2 regions of the Baekduia sp. genome follow, and region 1 is predicted to be linked to the other one. Evidence: riboswitches for the same ligand, from Rfam matches in the RefSeq annotation. Region 1 holds a riboswitch; the other holds the start of a gene.

Evidence for each region. Region 1 has a riboswitch for cobalamin ahead of VGO10_RS04570 (hypothetical protein). Riboswitches for the same ligand answer to the same signal wherever they lie in the genome.
Region 2: it holds a riboswitch for cobalamin, as region 1 does, so the genes downstream of both, VGO10_RS08130 (hypothetical protein) here and VGO10_RS04570 (hypothetical protein) in region 1, are expected to answer to the same signal.

The regions. Positions count from the first base shown of each region.
Region 1 is NZ_DASYJG010000023.1:66,928-74,098, forward strand. Features, by position in the region: gene VGO10_RS04560 (hypothetical protein) at 1-1,105, opposite strand, end outside; cobalamin riboswitch at 1,212-1,337, opposite strand; gene VGO10_RS04565 (hypothetical protein) at 1,374-2,234, opposite strand; cobalamin riboswitch at 2,263-2,474, shown strand; gene VGO10_RS04570 (hypothetical protein) at 2,501-4,411, shown strand; gene VGO10_RS04575 (hypothetical protein) at 4,408-5,979, shown strand; gene VGO10_RS04580 (prenyltransferase/squalene oxidase repeat-containing protein) at 5,957-7,171, shown strand, end outside.
Region 2 is NZ_DASYJG010000035.1:133,086-140,256, forward strand. Features, by position in the region: gene VGO10_RS08115 (LamG domain-containing protein) at 1-180, shown strand, start outside; gene VGO10_RS08120 (phosphatase PAP2 family protein) at 454-1,308, shown strand; gene VGO10_RS08125 (cob(I)yrinic acid a,c-diamide adenosyltransferase) at 1,295-1,849, opposite strand; cobalamin riboswitch at 1,911-2,098, shown strand; gene VGO10_RS08130 (hypothetical protein) at 2,130-3,338, shown strand; gene VGO10_RS08135 (DUF4430 domain-containing protein) at 3,331-4,299, shown strand; gene VGO10_RS08140 (energy-coupling factor transporter transmembrane component T) at 4,296-5,171, shown strand; gene VGO10_RS08145 (ABC transporter ATP-binding protein) at 5,168-6,862, shown strand; gene VGO10_RS08150 (hypothetical protein) at 6,859-7,171, shown strand, end outside.

The DNA.
Region 1 (7,171 bases):
CGGCGTCCACCGCGGCGCCCGTGCAGTGATCGGAGCTGATCAGGAAGTCGTCAACATCCGTACCGGCGAGCTTGACACCCGTGACCCCAGCGGTTCCCAACGCGGGCGTGACAACGACCGCCCGCGGCGCACCCAGCGTCTCGCGCGCCTGCGACGCGCCGAAGTCCGGCGTCGCCGCCGAGACCGACGCCGTGCACGGCGAGTCCGGCTGGCCGTCGTAGACGCAGACGCCCGCCGGTACCGAGAACGCCGAGTTGTGGCTCGCGGTCGGCAACGCGCTCGAATCGGTGCCCGCGATGGCGATCAGGTTGATGTTCCCGCTCGCACCGTCCGGGGCCGTCAGCGTCGCGCGGCCCTGATCATCGGTGGCGACGAACGTGCCGCTCGCGTCATCGAAGCCGACGCCGTACCCGGCGCCGACGGCCCGATCACCCGTTGCCGTGCCGTTGCCCCAGCCACCGGCGAACCCCGCCGGCGGCGTGTACTGCGCGGCGGTCACCTCGAAAGGCTGACCTGCGGCAACGGTCTTCGGCACACCTTCGACCCGCAGCTGCGGCGTCGCCGGGAAGGCGTACATCTCACCGTCGGGGTAGCGCAGCTCGCTGGCCTGCAAAACGAGCGTCTGGCCGTCTTGGAGGGTCGTGCATTCAGGCTGGTCGTGGTAGCCCAGGTTGTGGTAGGTGTTGTTGATCCACATGTGCCATGACGGCACCGCGCCGTCGTTGTCGACCGTTCCGTCGCCGTCCATGTCGACCTGCTGGCCGAGCGACTGCATCGGGTAGCCATCGCCGTTGTTGAGGTTGTCGATCTCGAGGACATCCGGATCACCCGGCAACGTCGTCTGGCCGGAGGCGATCGACCAGATGCTGAGCTGCGACAGCGCCGCGGCCACGGTGTCGGCCGGTGACATGCCGGCCGTGGCGCCGCACGTGACGGGCGTGGAGACCAGCGTGCTGTGAGCACCGAGGCTGACGACGCCTGAGTTCTCCCGGCCGGCGAGGTCGTTGACCTGCACGAACACGCCGGCGCCTGCGGTGGGCACGGCCACGGCAGCGACGGCGGCCGTGACCAGCGTGAGCCCGAGGGCTCGACGATACGAATACATAGGGGTTGCTCCTGTCTCGAACAGGCGGCCCCGATGTCCCGTCCTCCTCGACGGCGCAGCGGCGGCCGTCCTGTGCGCGAAGACGGTTGACGTATGTGCGCCGGCCGGGTCTTCGGGCTCGGGGTCATCCTCGGGAGCTCCTTCCCGAGCCGAACCCGGCTCAGTGGACCTGCACGCTCCGTCGTCACCCACACCGCTGCGCGTCAGCCCCGGATTCCCACCGGAGTTCCCCGCGTCCGTTGCGGGCGCCACAGTACCAGCCGGGTGTTCACCGGCACGCGCGGGCCAGCCCGGCGAGGACGCCAGACACCGCCACCTCGCGACGTGGCGCCATGCGCCCTGTGCCGCAGGTGGGCGTGAGCAGCGAGCTCGTCCCGGCGACGCCGGTCCGCGCGATCGCCGCGTTCAGCACGTCTGCGGCGTCGGTGTCGGTGTCGGGCCGGTGCGGCGCCACCACACCCCAGGCGATGCGCGTTCCGCCGGCGACCAAGCGCCGCACGGCGCCGGCCCCGTCGTCGTCGAGCCCGAGCGTGAGATCGAAGGACACCACGTCCGGCGCCGCGCGCTCGACGACGTCCCACGGCACCGCGCAGCAGAGATGCACGCCCCACGCGGGAGCGACCACGCGCAGCGGGCCCCACGCCGCTTCGACGCCCTCGGCGGCAACGGCGGCAACGGCCGACAGTGTGGGCTCGTCGATCACCAGCAGCGCGTCAAGGCCGCGATCGGCAAGAACATCAACCTGCTCGGCCACGTTGGCCGCCAGCCACACCGCGATCTCACGCGCCAGCCCGACCGGCGCGTGCTCGTCCAGCGCGCGGGCCAGCGTCAGCGGTCCGGTCACCTGCAACTTGACGATGCCGTGCGCGGGCGGCCGGAGGGTCAGCTGTCTCAGCAGCCACTCCCAGCCGCGCGGACGTTGCCGATCGCGGTCGGGCGACCAGCCGCAGCGCGCCGGATCGGCCCCGAGCCACTCGGCCACCATGTCACCCTCCAACCGCGGCAGCTGCGGGCAGAAGGGCAGGTCATAGGCCTTGACCGCCTGCGCGGCCGCGGTCCGGCCCTCGGTGTGGGGCAGGCTCCCGACCCCGGTCGTCGCCCACGCCGGGAGTCGTTCCAACACGGCCATCGGCGAAACGTACTCGTCCTGGGTCCGCCGCGAATCGTCTGGTACGGTCCGCGCCCAGAACTTCATCCATCTGATCGCGGAACGGGGAAGTCGGTGCGAATCCGACGCGGGCCCGCCACTGTCAGCGAGGATCGTTCGCCGCACGCCAGCGATGGCAGCCACTGAGCCGGGTTCGGCTCGGGAAGGCGCGGATCGGACGCTCGTGAGCCAGGAGACCCGACTGCGATCTTGACGTCGTTTCGCCCTCGTGGAACAGGGCTCAAGACATGTCGCGATCTCCTATCGCGCTCGGCCTGGTCCTCCTGGCCGGGCTCACCACCTCCCCGGCCTCGGCCGCCCCGAACGACCTCGTGCTGGTCTCGCGCGGCTTCGACGGGCTGCCGGGCTCGACCTCCTTCGGCGCGGCGGAGTCCAACGGCGCGCTGATCTCGGCCGACGGCCAGCGCGTCGCGTTCGACGCCAGCGCGCCGAACATCGTGCCGGGGGTGACCAACCGCCAGTTCCAGGTCTACGTCCGCGACCTCCGTGGCGGCGGCAACATCCTGGTCAGCCGGGCCGACGGCCCTGACGGCGCGCCATCCGACAACGGCGGCGCGCTCGCGGGCCTCGATGCCGGGGGGAGCGCCATCTCCCCCGACGGCCGCTACGTCTTCTTCACCGCTGTGCTCGGCGACGGCGACTACTACGGCTACCGCCGCGACATGCAGCGCAGCCGCACCGAGCTCGTCACCCGCGCCGACGGCCCGGACGGCGCGCCCGTCCGCCCCTACAACATCTACGCCGGCGCGGGCAACGGGCGCTACGTGCTCTTCCACGCCTCCGGCCTCGTCGACCCGCGCGTCGGCCCGCTGCCTCGCGGCGTCTACCTGCGCGACCTGGAGTCGGGGACGACGGTGCTCGTCAGCCGCGGCACCGGCAAGGACGGCATCCCGGACATCGACGACGGTCTCAGCGCCACGGGGATGTCGCCCGGCGGGCGTTACGTGACGTTTCAGTCCGGGTCGCCGGACCTGACCTCCGGGCCGACCACCTCCGGGCGGCAGATCTTCTTGCGCGACGTGCGCTACGGCACGACGGTCCTGGTCAGCCGCAAGGATGGCGCGGGGGGCGCCCCGGTGCCGGTGCACTACATCGGCTTCACGCCCGTCCGCGCCGACGGCTGCGTCGTGGCGTTCGACGCGCAGGGCGCCGATATCGCCCCCGGCAGCCCTCACAACGGCGGGGTCGAGAGCTACGTCCGCAACCTCTGCGCCGGCACGACGCGACTTGTCAGCCGCGCGGACGGCCCGGACGGCCCGCCCGCGGCGACGCCGGCGATCGGCGACTTCGGCAGCGCGGAGATCATCACCGACGGCATGAGCGCCGACGGCCGCTACGTCGTCTTCACGGCCAACGCCGGCAACCTGACGCCGGGCGTCACCGCCGCGGTCCCCGAGATCTACGCGCGCGACACGGTCGCCGGGCGCACGATCCTCGTCAGCCGCGCGTCAGGACCCGACGGCCCAGCCGACGCCGACAACACCGGGCACTACGGCGCCGCGGCGATCACGCCTGACGCCCGGTACGTCGCGTTCTCCTCCAAGGGCACCAACTTGATCCCCGACAACCAGGCCGGCTTCGGCCAGGTCTACCGGCGTGAGCTCGGCGTGCAGCCGGCCGGGGAGCCGTTCTCCGCCTGCGGCTTGACCGACGACCCGGGCCTCGGCGGCGATGCGGCACCGGCGTGTCCGGCCGGCGGCGACGGGAGCGACGGCGCCGGCGATCCACCGTCGACGCTGCCCGCCCCGCGGCCGATCCCGGTGGCGACGAAGGCACCGGGGACGCCGTCGCCAGGTGAAGCGGGTGGTGACATTCCGCCCGCGTTGGAGCCGACGCTCGTGCGGGCACCGACGCTGCGGACCGTCCGTGCCACCCGGTCGCTCGTCACGTTGTGGGTGGACCTGCCCGCGACGATCGAGCTCCGGATCGCACGCGAGGCCGTCCACGGCAAGCGGCGCACCCGGCGCGCGGCGTCACCGATCGACGCCGTGATCAAGAAGGCCGGCGCCGCCCGCGTGCGCCTGCCCAAGCTCGCGCACGCCCGCTACCGCCTGACGATTCGCGCCCTCGGCGTCGCGGGCTCCAAGAGCCCGGCCGTCATCCGGACGCTCGACTTAAGGAAGAAGACCGCTCGATGAAGCGCACGGCGTTGTTGTTGATGATGATGGTGACGACGGGCATGCTTGCCGGTGGCGGCGCGCGCGCCGCGGTGGTCGACGTTCGCGTCGAAGGCGCCGCCCAGACGCTCTTCGAGGGCCCGGTGCGCTCGTCGGGCAACCCGGTGCGTGCCACCTCCGACAGCCGGCAGCACCGCTGCGACGGCACCAACAACGGCCAGCATCCGACGCCGGGGGCGACGGCGACCGGCGCTTCGGTCGAGGGCCTGCGGACCGAGGGCATGGACTTCGATGCCAGGTGGTTCCCGGGCTTCGACGATTACTACGTCACGCGCTTCGGTCCTGATGCCGAGGACGTCGACACCTACACCTTCTGGGGCATGCTCGTCGACGACGTCTTCGCCGACGTCGGCGGCTGCCAGGCACAGGTCGACGACGGCGATCACGTGCTCTGGGCCTACGACGCGTTTCACAACCGCGGCTTCCTCAAGCTCGCCGTGGCCGGCGACTCCGCCGCCGCACCGAGCCCGACCGCGACGGTCGTCACGGGCCAGCCGCTGACCGTCAGCGTCACCCGCGCATACGGCGAGAAGAGCCCGGCCTTCACCGGCGTCGGCGGCGTGACCGTCGCGCCGGTGACGACGGCGGCCAACGGCGTCGAGACCGTCCAGCCCACTGCGCCCGGTGCCACGACCACGGCGGTCGACGGCACGGCTGACGTCATCTTCGGCACGCTCGGCTGGCATCGGATCAAGGCCGACGCCGGCGCCGGCGGCGCGATCCGCTCCGACCGTCTTGACGTCTGCGTGGTCAGCGCGCCCGGCGGGAACTGCGGCGCCGCCCCCGCCGACACCGCCGTGCGTGAGGCTCCACCGCTGCCGCCCGACCCGATCGACCCGGGCAGCGGCGGCGCGGGCGCCACGCCGAGCAAGCCGGGCGGTGGCAAGGCCCCGGCCCAGCTCGTCGGCGCGCCGATCATCGAGCTGCCGCGCTTCACGACGGCCGGGCAGAGGACGGGTCGCGTAGGGGTCCGCTGGCGGGTGCTGCAGGCCGGCGTCGGCGTGCGCCGCTGGAGGTTCTCCGCCCGCCTCGCGCGCAAGCGCTCAGGGTCCTTCACCACACTGGCGACCGGGACGAAGGGCACGACCGCGCAGCTCGAGCTCGGCGCCGGTCAGACCTGGACGGTGCGCGTGACCTTCACGGACAAGTTGGGACGCGACGTCAGTCAGACCATCGGCGACGTCCTCGTTCCGCTCGACGCGGGCGCACGCGCCGTGCGCCGCAGCGGCGCCTGGTCACGCGTACGCGACGGCGGCGCGTGGCTCGGCGCCGTCCATCGCGGTCGCACCGGTGCGACGCTGACCGCACGGCTCGCCGCCGGCCGCCCGACCATCCTCATCCGCGGGGTTCGCAAGACGGCTGACATCGAGGTGCGCGTAGGCAGCAAGCGCGCGGTCTATCGGATCAGCGGCAGCGCGACGGCGGCCACCCGGGAGATCGTCGCGGCGCCGCGAGCGCGCGCCGGCACGGTCCGGGTGCGGATCGTCTCCGGAACGGCGGGGGTCGATGGTCTCGGCGTGCGTCCGTAGGGGTGCGATCGGCACGCGGGTCCTGGCGCCCGCCGCGGGCGTCCGCAGGACCGTGCTCGGTGCGCTGACGGCGGTCGCGTTGGCCGCCGCGCCGGCGGTTGCTGCGGGCCCAGCCCCTGCCTCACCACCAAGCGCCGCTGACGGTGCTGCACTGCTCAAAGCCGAGAAGTGGATGGTCCGCGCGCAGAGCAGCGACGGCGGCCTGCCCGTCCGAGGTCTCGCCGCACGCCATCGCGTCAACCTCTGGGGCGCGCTCGGCCTCGCCGCCGCCAACGTCAACGCCCAAGATCAGGCCACGTCCGCCAACAGCCGCACGCTCTTCGGCCTGCTTCGAACGTTCGCCGCCGGCGGCGAGCTCTCCGACACCGCCGACCTCGCGCTCTACCTCCTCACCGCCCATGCAGTCGGCTTCACCGCGGTCCGCGGCGAGCAGGACGGGGTGGGTGGGACGGGGACACATGACGTCGTCGCCGACCTGCTCGCAGCCCAGCTACCCGGGACCTCGCCCGATCGCGGCGCCTTCGAATCCCAGCCCGGCTCGGGCAGCGGCGACGCGCTGTCGACCGCCTACGCCGTGGTTGCCCTCGCCTCGCTGAACAACTTCGACCGGTCCTTCGCCGGAGCCGCCGTCGACTGGCTCATCACCCATCAGAACGGGGACGGCAGCTGGGGGCCGATCCCAGGCGCACCGGGCGACGTCGAGACGACCGCGACCGTGTGCGAGGCGTTCTCCTCGGTGGGCCAGGACACCAACATCGCCGCCTCGCGCGCCGCCTCCTGGATCGGACTGCACCAGGGCGCCGACGGCGGCTGGAGCCGCACCGGCGACGGCACGACCTCCGACGTCCCGGCCACCGCCGCCGTCGCGCGGTCGCTGCTCGCCCAAGGCGTCAACCCCAACAACGCCGACAACAGCAACGGTCAATCACCGATGTCGTTCTTGCGCAGCGCCCAAGACGCCGGCGGGACCGTCGGCCGCGCGCCCGGCGTCGCCGCCGACGAGCCCACGCAGACGACCGCCATGGCGATGCTCGCGTTCGGGGGTACCGGCCTGCTCTTCGGCCCGATCGCGGGCGGCGGCGACACCGGCGTGCTGCCGAACCAGAGCCCGCCGGCGGGATTGCCCAGCGGCCCGCTGCTGCCGACCGAGACGGTGACGCCGAAGACGAGCACGCCGGCCGCGCCTGCGCCG
Region 2 (7,171 bases), on a different contig from region 1:
GGCGGCACCATCGACTACAACATGCCGACGACCGGCGATGGCGGCATCGGCGGCTATCTCGGCACCTGCGACCTGTACTACACGGGTGACATCGACGACGTGGCGATCTTCAGCCAGGCGCTGCCGATCGACAAGTACTGGTCGGCGCTGTCGCTCCTGTTCCCCAAGCCGCTGCGCTAGGTCCACCCCCCGACCGCAGCGGAGGCTGCGGCGACGGCACCCGACGGGCCGCGAGCCCTCGGGTGCCGTCCGCCGCGCCTCCTTCACTCCGGACAGGTCGTGCCTAGCGACCGCGGTCCGGTGCGGGTTCGTGCGTCTCCAGCCAGGGGACGATGCGAGGCTCTCAAGCGACGCGAACGGCGTCCAGAGCCGGTCCGGCAGATGTGCGCGAACCGGCCGCGAGAGCGCGCTTCATCGAGCCTTGATCCTTCGCGGCTACCGTGAGCGGACGCCATGTTGCGCCGCCCCGGACCACCGCTGCTGCTCGCCACGCTGACCGCGATCGCCCTCGCGATCACCGGCGTGCTCGCCAAGCTGGTCCCGCTCACGCGCCAAGGCGACGCCAGGACGCTCAACGGCTTCGTCGACCTCAACGCGCCGCACCTGACGCCGGCGCTGAACACGATCGCGCACCTCGCCGACCCGGGGCCCTACGCGCTGACCGGCCTCGTGCTCGCGCTGATCGCCTTGGCGCGCGGCCGCGCGCGCGTCGCGGCAGCGATCCCGCTGCTCTTCCTCGCGACCGGAACGACCACCGAGGCGCTCAAGCACCTGTTGGCCACCCAGCGCTTTGACGAGTGGCTCCATCACTCCCAGATCGCGGCCGCCTCGTGGCCCTCGGGCCACTCGACGGCGGCGATGACGATGGCGCTCTGCGCCGTGATCGCCGCGCCGCCGCGCGCTCGCCCGACGGTCGCGGCCATCGGCGGCGCCTTCGCGGTCGCCGTCGCCTACGCGATCCTCACGCTCGGCTGGCACTTCCCGTCCGACGTCTTCGGCGGCTACCTGGTCGCCGCGACCTACGTGCTGCTCGCGGTCTCGGCGATCGCGTTCAGCGAGCGCCGCTGGCCGAGCCGCCGCGGGGTGGAGGCGGGCAGCCGCCCGGTCGACCTCGTCCCCGCGCTCGGCGTCGCGCTGGTCGGTGCGGGGGCGGCTGCCGGGGTGGCGCTCGCGCGGCCGCGCGCCATCCTGGACTACGCGGCCGCGCACACGACCTTCGTGGCCGGCGCGATAGCGATCGCGGTCCTCGCGGCGCTGCTGGCCGGTGTGATCGGCTCGGGCTTCCGCGCCTCGTCTACGCCTTCGTAGCGCCCGGCTCCCACAGCGGCTCGTCGCCGCCGTTGGCCGCGCGGCTCAGGATGAAGAGCAGGTCCGAGAGCCGGTTGAGGTAGCGCACGACCTCGGGGTTGCCGTCCTGCACCAGGATCGCCCGGCGCTCGGCGCGCCGGCAGACCGTGCGGCAGACGTGCAGGTGCGCGGCGGCGGGCGTCCCGCCGGGCAGCACGAAGGACTTCAGCGGCGCCAGCGTGGCGTTGACCTCGTCGCAGGCGCCCTCTAGCCACGACGTGTAACCCTCGTCGACGCGCAGCCGCTCGCGGTCGCCGCCGTGCGGCACGGCGAGGTCGGCGCCGACGTCGAAGAGGTCGTTCTGGATCCGTCGCAGCCACGTCGCTTGCTGCTCGGGGAGATCGGGGAGCGTGAGCGTGACCCCGAGCTGCGCGTTGAGCTCGTCGACGACCCCGTACGCCTCGATGCGCGGGTGCGTCTTTGGCACCCGGCTCATGTCGCCGAGGTGCGTCTCGCCGCCGTCGCCGAGCTTGGTGTAGATCCGGGTGAGGTTGACGGTCATCGTGAGTCGGAGGCTATCGCCGCCGGCCCGCCTCCGAGGCGCCCGGAGCGGTAGGATCGTCGAGCAAATCAGGGTCGGTGGCCAAGGGAAGTCGGTGCAAATCCGACGCGGACCCGCCACTGTGACCGGGCGAGTGCCTCGCCGCACGTGTCGCGCCAGCGCGACGCAGCCACTGGGAATCAAGCCCGGGAAGGCGCGGACGAGGAGAGGCCCGGGAGCCAGGAGACCTGCCTCCGACCAACAAGGACTCGACGCCCTCGTGGCAAGGGTTGGTTCCCACATGACGAAGAAGATCCTCGGCCTCCTGGTAGGAGGCCTCATGCTCGCAGCATCCGCGAGCCCGGCGATGGCGGCGAAGGTGACCGTCGAGATCGAAGGGCTCAGCGCCATCGTGCCGCCGACAGTGGTCACCACGCCGGCGACGGTCTCCAAGGATGGCGAGGAGATCTGCCCGGACGGCGACAATGTCCTCGGCGCGGTGGATGCCGTGACCAAGGGAGATTGGGCCGGGAGCCAGTACGGCGCAACCCGCATCCTCGCTGAGGATCACCCGTTCATCCCCGGCGACGCCGGCTGGGTGTTCGTCGTCAACGGCGTCGCTCGTGCTGACTATGGCTGCACGGCCCCGGTCCATGACGGCGACAAGATCCTCTGGTACGCCAGCGCCGGCTTCGGCGCCTTCCATGTCGACAAGGGCTTTGACGACCCGGTGCTGCTCGACGCGCCGGTCACCGCCGTGCCCGGCCTGGCGTTCAGCGTGACGGCGACGAACACCGACACGACCTATGACGACGCCGGGTCACCGACCAACACGGCGTTCTCGCCGTCGGCCGGCGCGACGGTCAGCGGCGGCGTCGCGGCCGTCACGACCGGCGCGGACGGCAAGGCATCCGTGACCGTCGGTGGCGGTCCCTACACGCTGGTCGTGACCAAGGACAAGCGCGCGCCCGGCCGGATCGTCGGCTGCGCCACGACCGGCAGCGACGGCCGCTGCGGGACGTCGCTGCGCCCCTGCCCGGTCAGCAGCGATGGCTGCGGCACGCCGCCGATCGGTCCGCCGCAGCCCTGCGTGACCAACGGCCACGACGGCTTCTGCGGCTCGCCCGACAAGGTGGTGGCCGACGCGGCGATCACCGGCGTCTCGGAGGGCAAGAAGTACAAGAAGGGCACCGGCCCGCGTGAACTGGCGGGCAAGGTCGCCAACGACGGCTCCGGCCTCGCCGACGTCCGTCTGCGTCTCACGCGCACCGATGGCCGCAAGTGCGCGACCTATGACGGCAAGACCGAGAAGTTCAAGGCGTTGAAGAAGTGCGGCGCGACGCACGGCGTGTGGTTCTCGGTTGGTGCCAAGCAGGACTTCACCTACCTGCTCCCGTCCAAGCTCGGCCGCGGCCGCTACGTCCTCGACGTGGAGGTCACCGACAAGGCCGGCAACACCACCAAGTCGCTGGCCCGCGGCAGTTCGCGCGTGGTGTTCTTCGTTGCCTAGCTGGTCCCGCGCCCATGGCCGCGCGCTCGCGACCGCCGCTGCCGCCTCGTTGGCGGCGGCGGTGGTCGCCGGCTGCGGCCTGGGCGCGGGACCGAAGGCGAGCGATACCGAGCTGTTGGTGTCCAAGGACTTCGGCGCCGAGCCGATCGTCCAGACCGACCAGCCGAAGACCGGCGGCTCGGACACCGTGATGCGCCTGCTGCAGCGCAACGCGCCGAAGGTGACGACGCGCTTCGGCGGCAACTTCGTGCAGTCGATTGACGGCGTCAGCGGCGGTCGCAGCGGCGGCACCCCGGCCGACTGGTTCTTCTACGTCAACGGCGTCCTGGCCGACAAGGGCGCGACCTCGATCAAGGTCCACCAGGGCGATCGCGTCTGGTGGGACTACCACGACTGGGGCGCCACCGACGACGTCCCAGCCGTCGTCGGCTCGTTCCCCGAGCCGTTCCTCCACGGCATCGACGGCCGCCGGCTGCCGGCGCGCGTGGAGTGCACGGAGCCGCAGAGCGATGTCTGCGAGACCGTCGCCGACAAGCTGTCGGATCTGGGACAGGTCGCCGCGCGCGGTGGGGTCGGCAACAGCTTCGTGGTTGACACCCTGCGGATCCTCGTCGGGCCGTGGCGCGCGCTGCGCAATGAGTCGACGGCCAAGCTGCTCGAGCGGGGCCCGGCCGGGAGCGGCGTCTACGCCAAGCCTGCGGCCGACGGCAAGTCCATTGCCTTGCTCGATGCTGCCGGCCACGTTACGCGGACGCTCGGCGCGGGCACCGGTCTGATCGCCGCGACGCAGGTCAGGGACGCCAAGGACGAGGTCAGCGACCCGGTCTGGATCGTGACCGGCACCGACGATGCCGGCGTGGCTGCGGCGGCCGCCGCGCTCGACGAGGGCGCGTTGAACGGGCACTTCGCGGTGGCCGTCTCGGGCGGCAAGCCCATCGGACTTCCGGACCGCGGCCAGTGAGGTATCGCCGCCGCGCGAGCCCGCTGCACGCGGCCCGCGCCGCGGCGGGTGGCGCGTGGTGCGCGGCGCTCGCGGCGGCGGCATTGGCGGCTGAGCATCCGATCGTGCTGGTCGCCCTCACGCTAGTGGTCTTGGCGGGTGCGGCGGCTGCAGGTGTCGTGCGCGAGGTCGGGCGCATCACCTTGTGGATGGTGCCGTGGGCGCTGGCGATCGCGGTCATCAACATGTTGGTGGTGCGCGAGGGCTTCACGATCCTCGCCCGCCTGGGGGAGATCCCGCCCTTCGGGCAGGTCGACCTGACGCTTGAGGCGTTGGTGTACGGGTTGCTCTTCGGGCTGCGGTTGCTGACGGTCGCCGCGGCGTTCGCGGTCTTCACGGTCGCGGTCGATCCCGACGACCTGCTGCGCGTCCTGCGCCGGGCCTCGGTGCGCTCGGCGCTGGCGGCGACGCTGGCGACACGGCTGGTGCCGGTGCTCGCCGCCGATGCCCAGCGCATCGACGAGGCACGGCGCTGCCGGGCTGATCGCGGCGGCGAGGGTGCGACGGCACGCTTGGCCGTCCTGCGCGCGGTGGCCAGCGGCGCGCTGGATCGGGCGCTCGACGTCGCCGCGACGCTGGAGGTGCGGGGCTATGGCAGCGCACGGCGTGGTGGGCGGTCTGGCCGGCCGTGGTCGCGCCATGACCAGGCGTTCCTGGCATCGGCCGTCGCGCTGGTCGCGTTGACCGTGGCCGCACGCGTGGTGCCGGTGGCGGCCTTCGACCCGTATCCGGAGATCACGGGCGCGGGCGTTGGAGAGGCGTTGGCGCTCGCGGTCGTGCTCGCGGTCGTCGCCTTGGCGCCGTTCGTCGACCGCCGGGGGATCGCGCCATGACGCCGCCGATTTTGGAGCTCGAGCACGTCACCTACACCTACGCGGGTGCGGCGTCGCCCTCGCTGCGCGACGTCTCGCTGCGGGTGCAGGAGGGCGAGATGGTGGTGTTGGCCGGCCGCTCGGCCGGCGGCAAGTCCACCATGTTGCGCGCGGCCTCCGGGTTGGTCCCGCACTTTCATGGCGGGACGTTCGGCGGTGTGGTGCGCGTCGGCGGGATGGACACGCGCGAGCACGGCCCGGCGGAGCTGTCGCGCATCGCCGGCTCGCTCTTCCAGGACCCCGAGTCGCAGGTCGTGCTGACGACGGTGCGCGCCGAGCTGGCGTTCCCGTTGGAGAATCGCGGCCATGGGCCGGCGGCCGTCGCGCGCGGGGTGGAGGAGGCGGCGCTTGCGCTCGGGATCGCGCACCTGCTGGAGCGCGCGACCAACGAGCTGAGCGGCGGTGAGCTGCAGCGCGTGGCGCTCGGCGCAGCGCTGGCCGGGCGACCCAAGTTGGTGTTGTTGGACGAGCCGACCTCGCAGCTCGATCCCGTCGCCGGCGACGAGCTGATCTGGTTGCTGCGGCGGCTCAACGAGGAGTGGGGCACGACGATCCTCCTCGCCGAGCACCGGCTGGAGCGCTGCCTGCCGGCCGCCGATCGCGTCGTGGTGATGGCCGACGGCGCCATCGCCTGCGACGCGCCGCCACCTGAGTTCCTCGCCTGGGCCGGCGACGCCGCGCCCGAGCTGCAGACGCCGGCGGCCCGCATGTTCCGAGCGGCCGGGATCACACCACCGCCCTCGGGCGTCAAGGAGGCGCGCGCCGCGCTGCGCGCCCGCGGCATCGACCTCGACGCCGACGCACCCTCCACCGACATCGAGGGACGACTGATGGTCGATAGCCGGCCATCAGTCGTCCCTCGACGCGCTGGGGGAGGGATCGATGGCGTTGAGGGTGAGGATGCGAGCGCGCCACGGAGGCCGGGGCGCAAGGAGCGCCGCGACGCCGCGCTCGTCTTCGACGGCGTCTGGCACGAGCGCCGCGGCGGCGCGGTGGTCCTGCGCGGCGTCGACCTGGCGATCGCGCCCGGCGAGCGTGTGGCGCTGATGGGGCGCAATGGCGCGGGCAAGTCCACCATGTTGCGCCACGCCGCCGGCCTGATGGCGCCGACGCGCGGCAAGGTGCGCGCCTCCGGGCGGGTCGCGCTGCTGCTTCAGGATCCCAACGACTACCTGCTGCACGAGCGCGTCGGCGACGAGGCGTCGCTCGGCGCGTTGGCTGCCGTCGGTCTCGACCAGCTGCTCGACCGCCACCCGCGCGATCTCTCCGGTGGTCAGCGCCAGCGGCTGGCGCTCGCCATCGTCCTGGACTCCGAGGAGCCCGCCGCGGTCATCGGCCTCGATGAGCCGACGCGCGGCATGGACCGCGCCGCCAAGGCGGCGCTGACCGAGCGGCTGGCGGGCTTTGCGGCGGGCGGTGCCGCGATCGTCGTCGCCACGCACGACCCCGAGTTCGCCGCCGAGGTCGCCGACCGCATCATCTTGCTCGCCGACGGCCGCCCGATCGCCGACGGCCCGGCGGGCGCCGTCCTGGCCGGCGGCTGGTACTTCGCGACCGAGACGGCGCGCGTCACCGGTGGCCGTGCGTTGCTTCCCGACGCCGGCGCGGCGCTCCTGCACGAACACGATTACACGGAGGTCGTTGTCCCGTGACCTGGCAGCTGACCACCTTCTCGCTGCTGGCGCTCGTCCTCGGGCTCGGCTTCGCGTGGTACGAGCGCACGCACCCCTCCAGCAAGGTATTGGCCATGGTCGCGACGCTGGCCGCGCTCGCCGCGCTGGGCCGGATCGCCTTTGCGCCGCTGCCAAACGTCAAGCCGACGACCGACATCGTGTTCTTGACCGGCTTTGTGCTGGGCGGCGCGCCCGGCTTCGCGGTCGGCGCGCTGGCGGCGTTGTCCTCCAACCTGGTCTTCGGCCAGGGGCCGTGGACGCCGTGGCAGATGGTCGCCTGGGGCATCG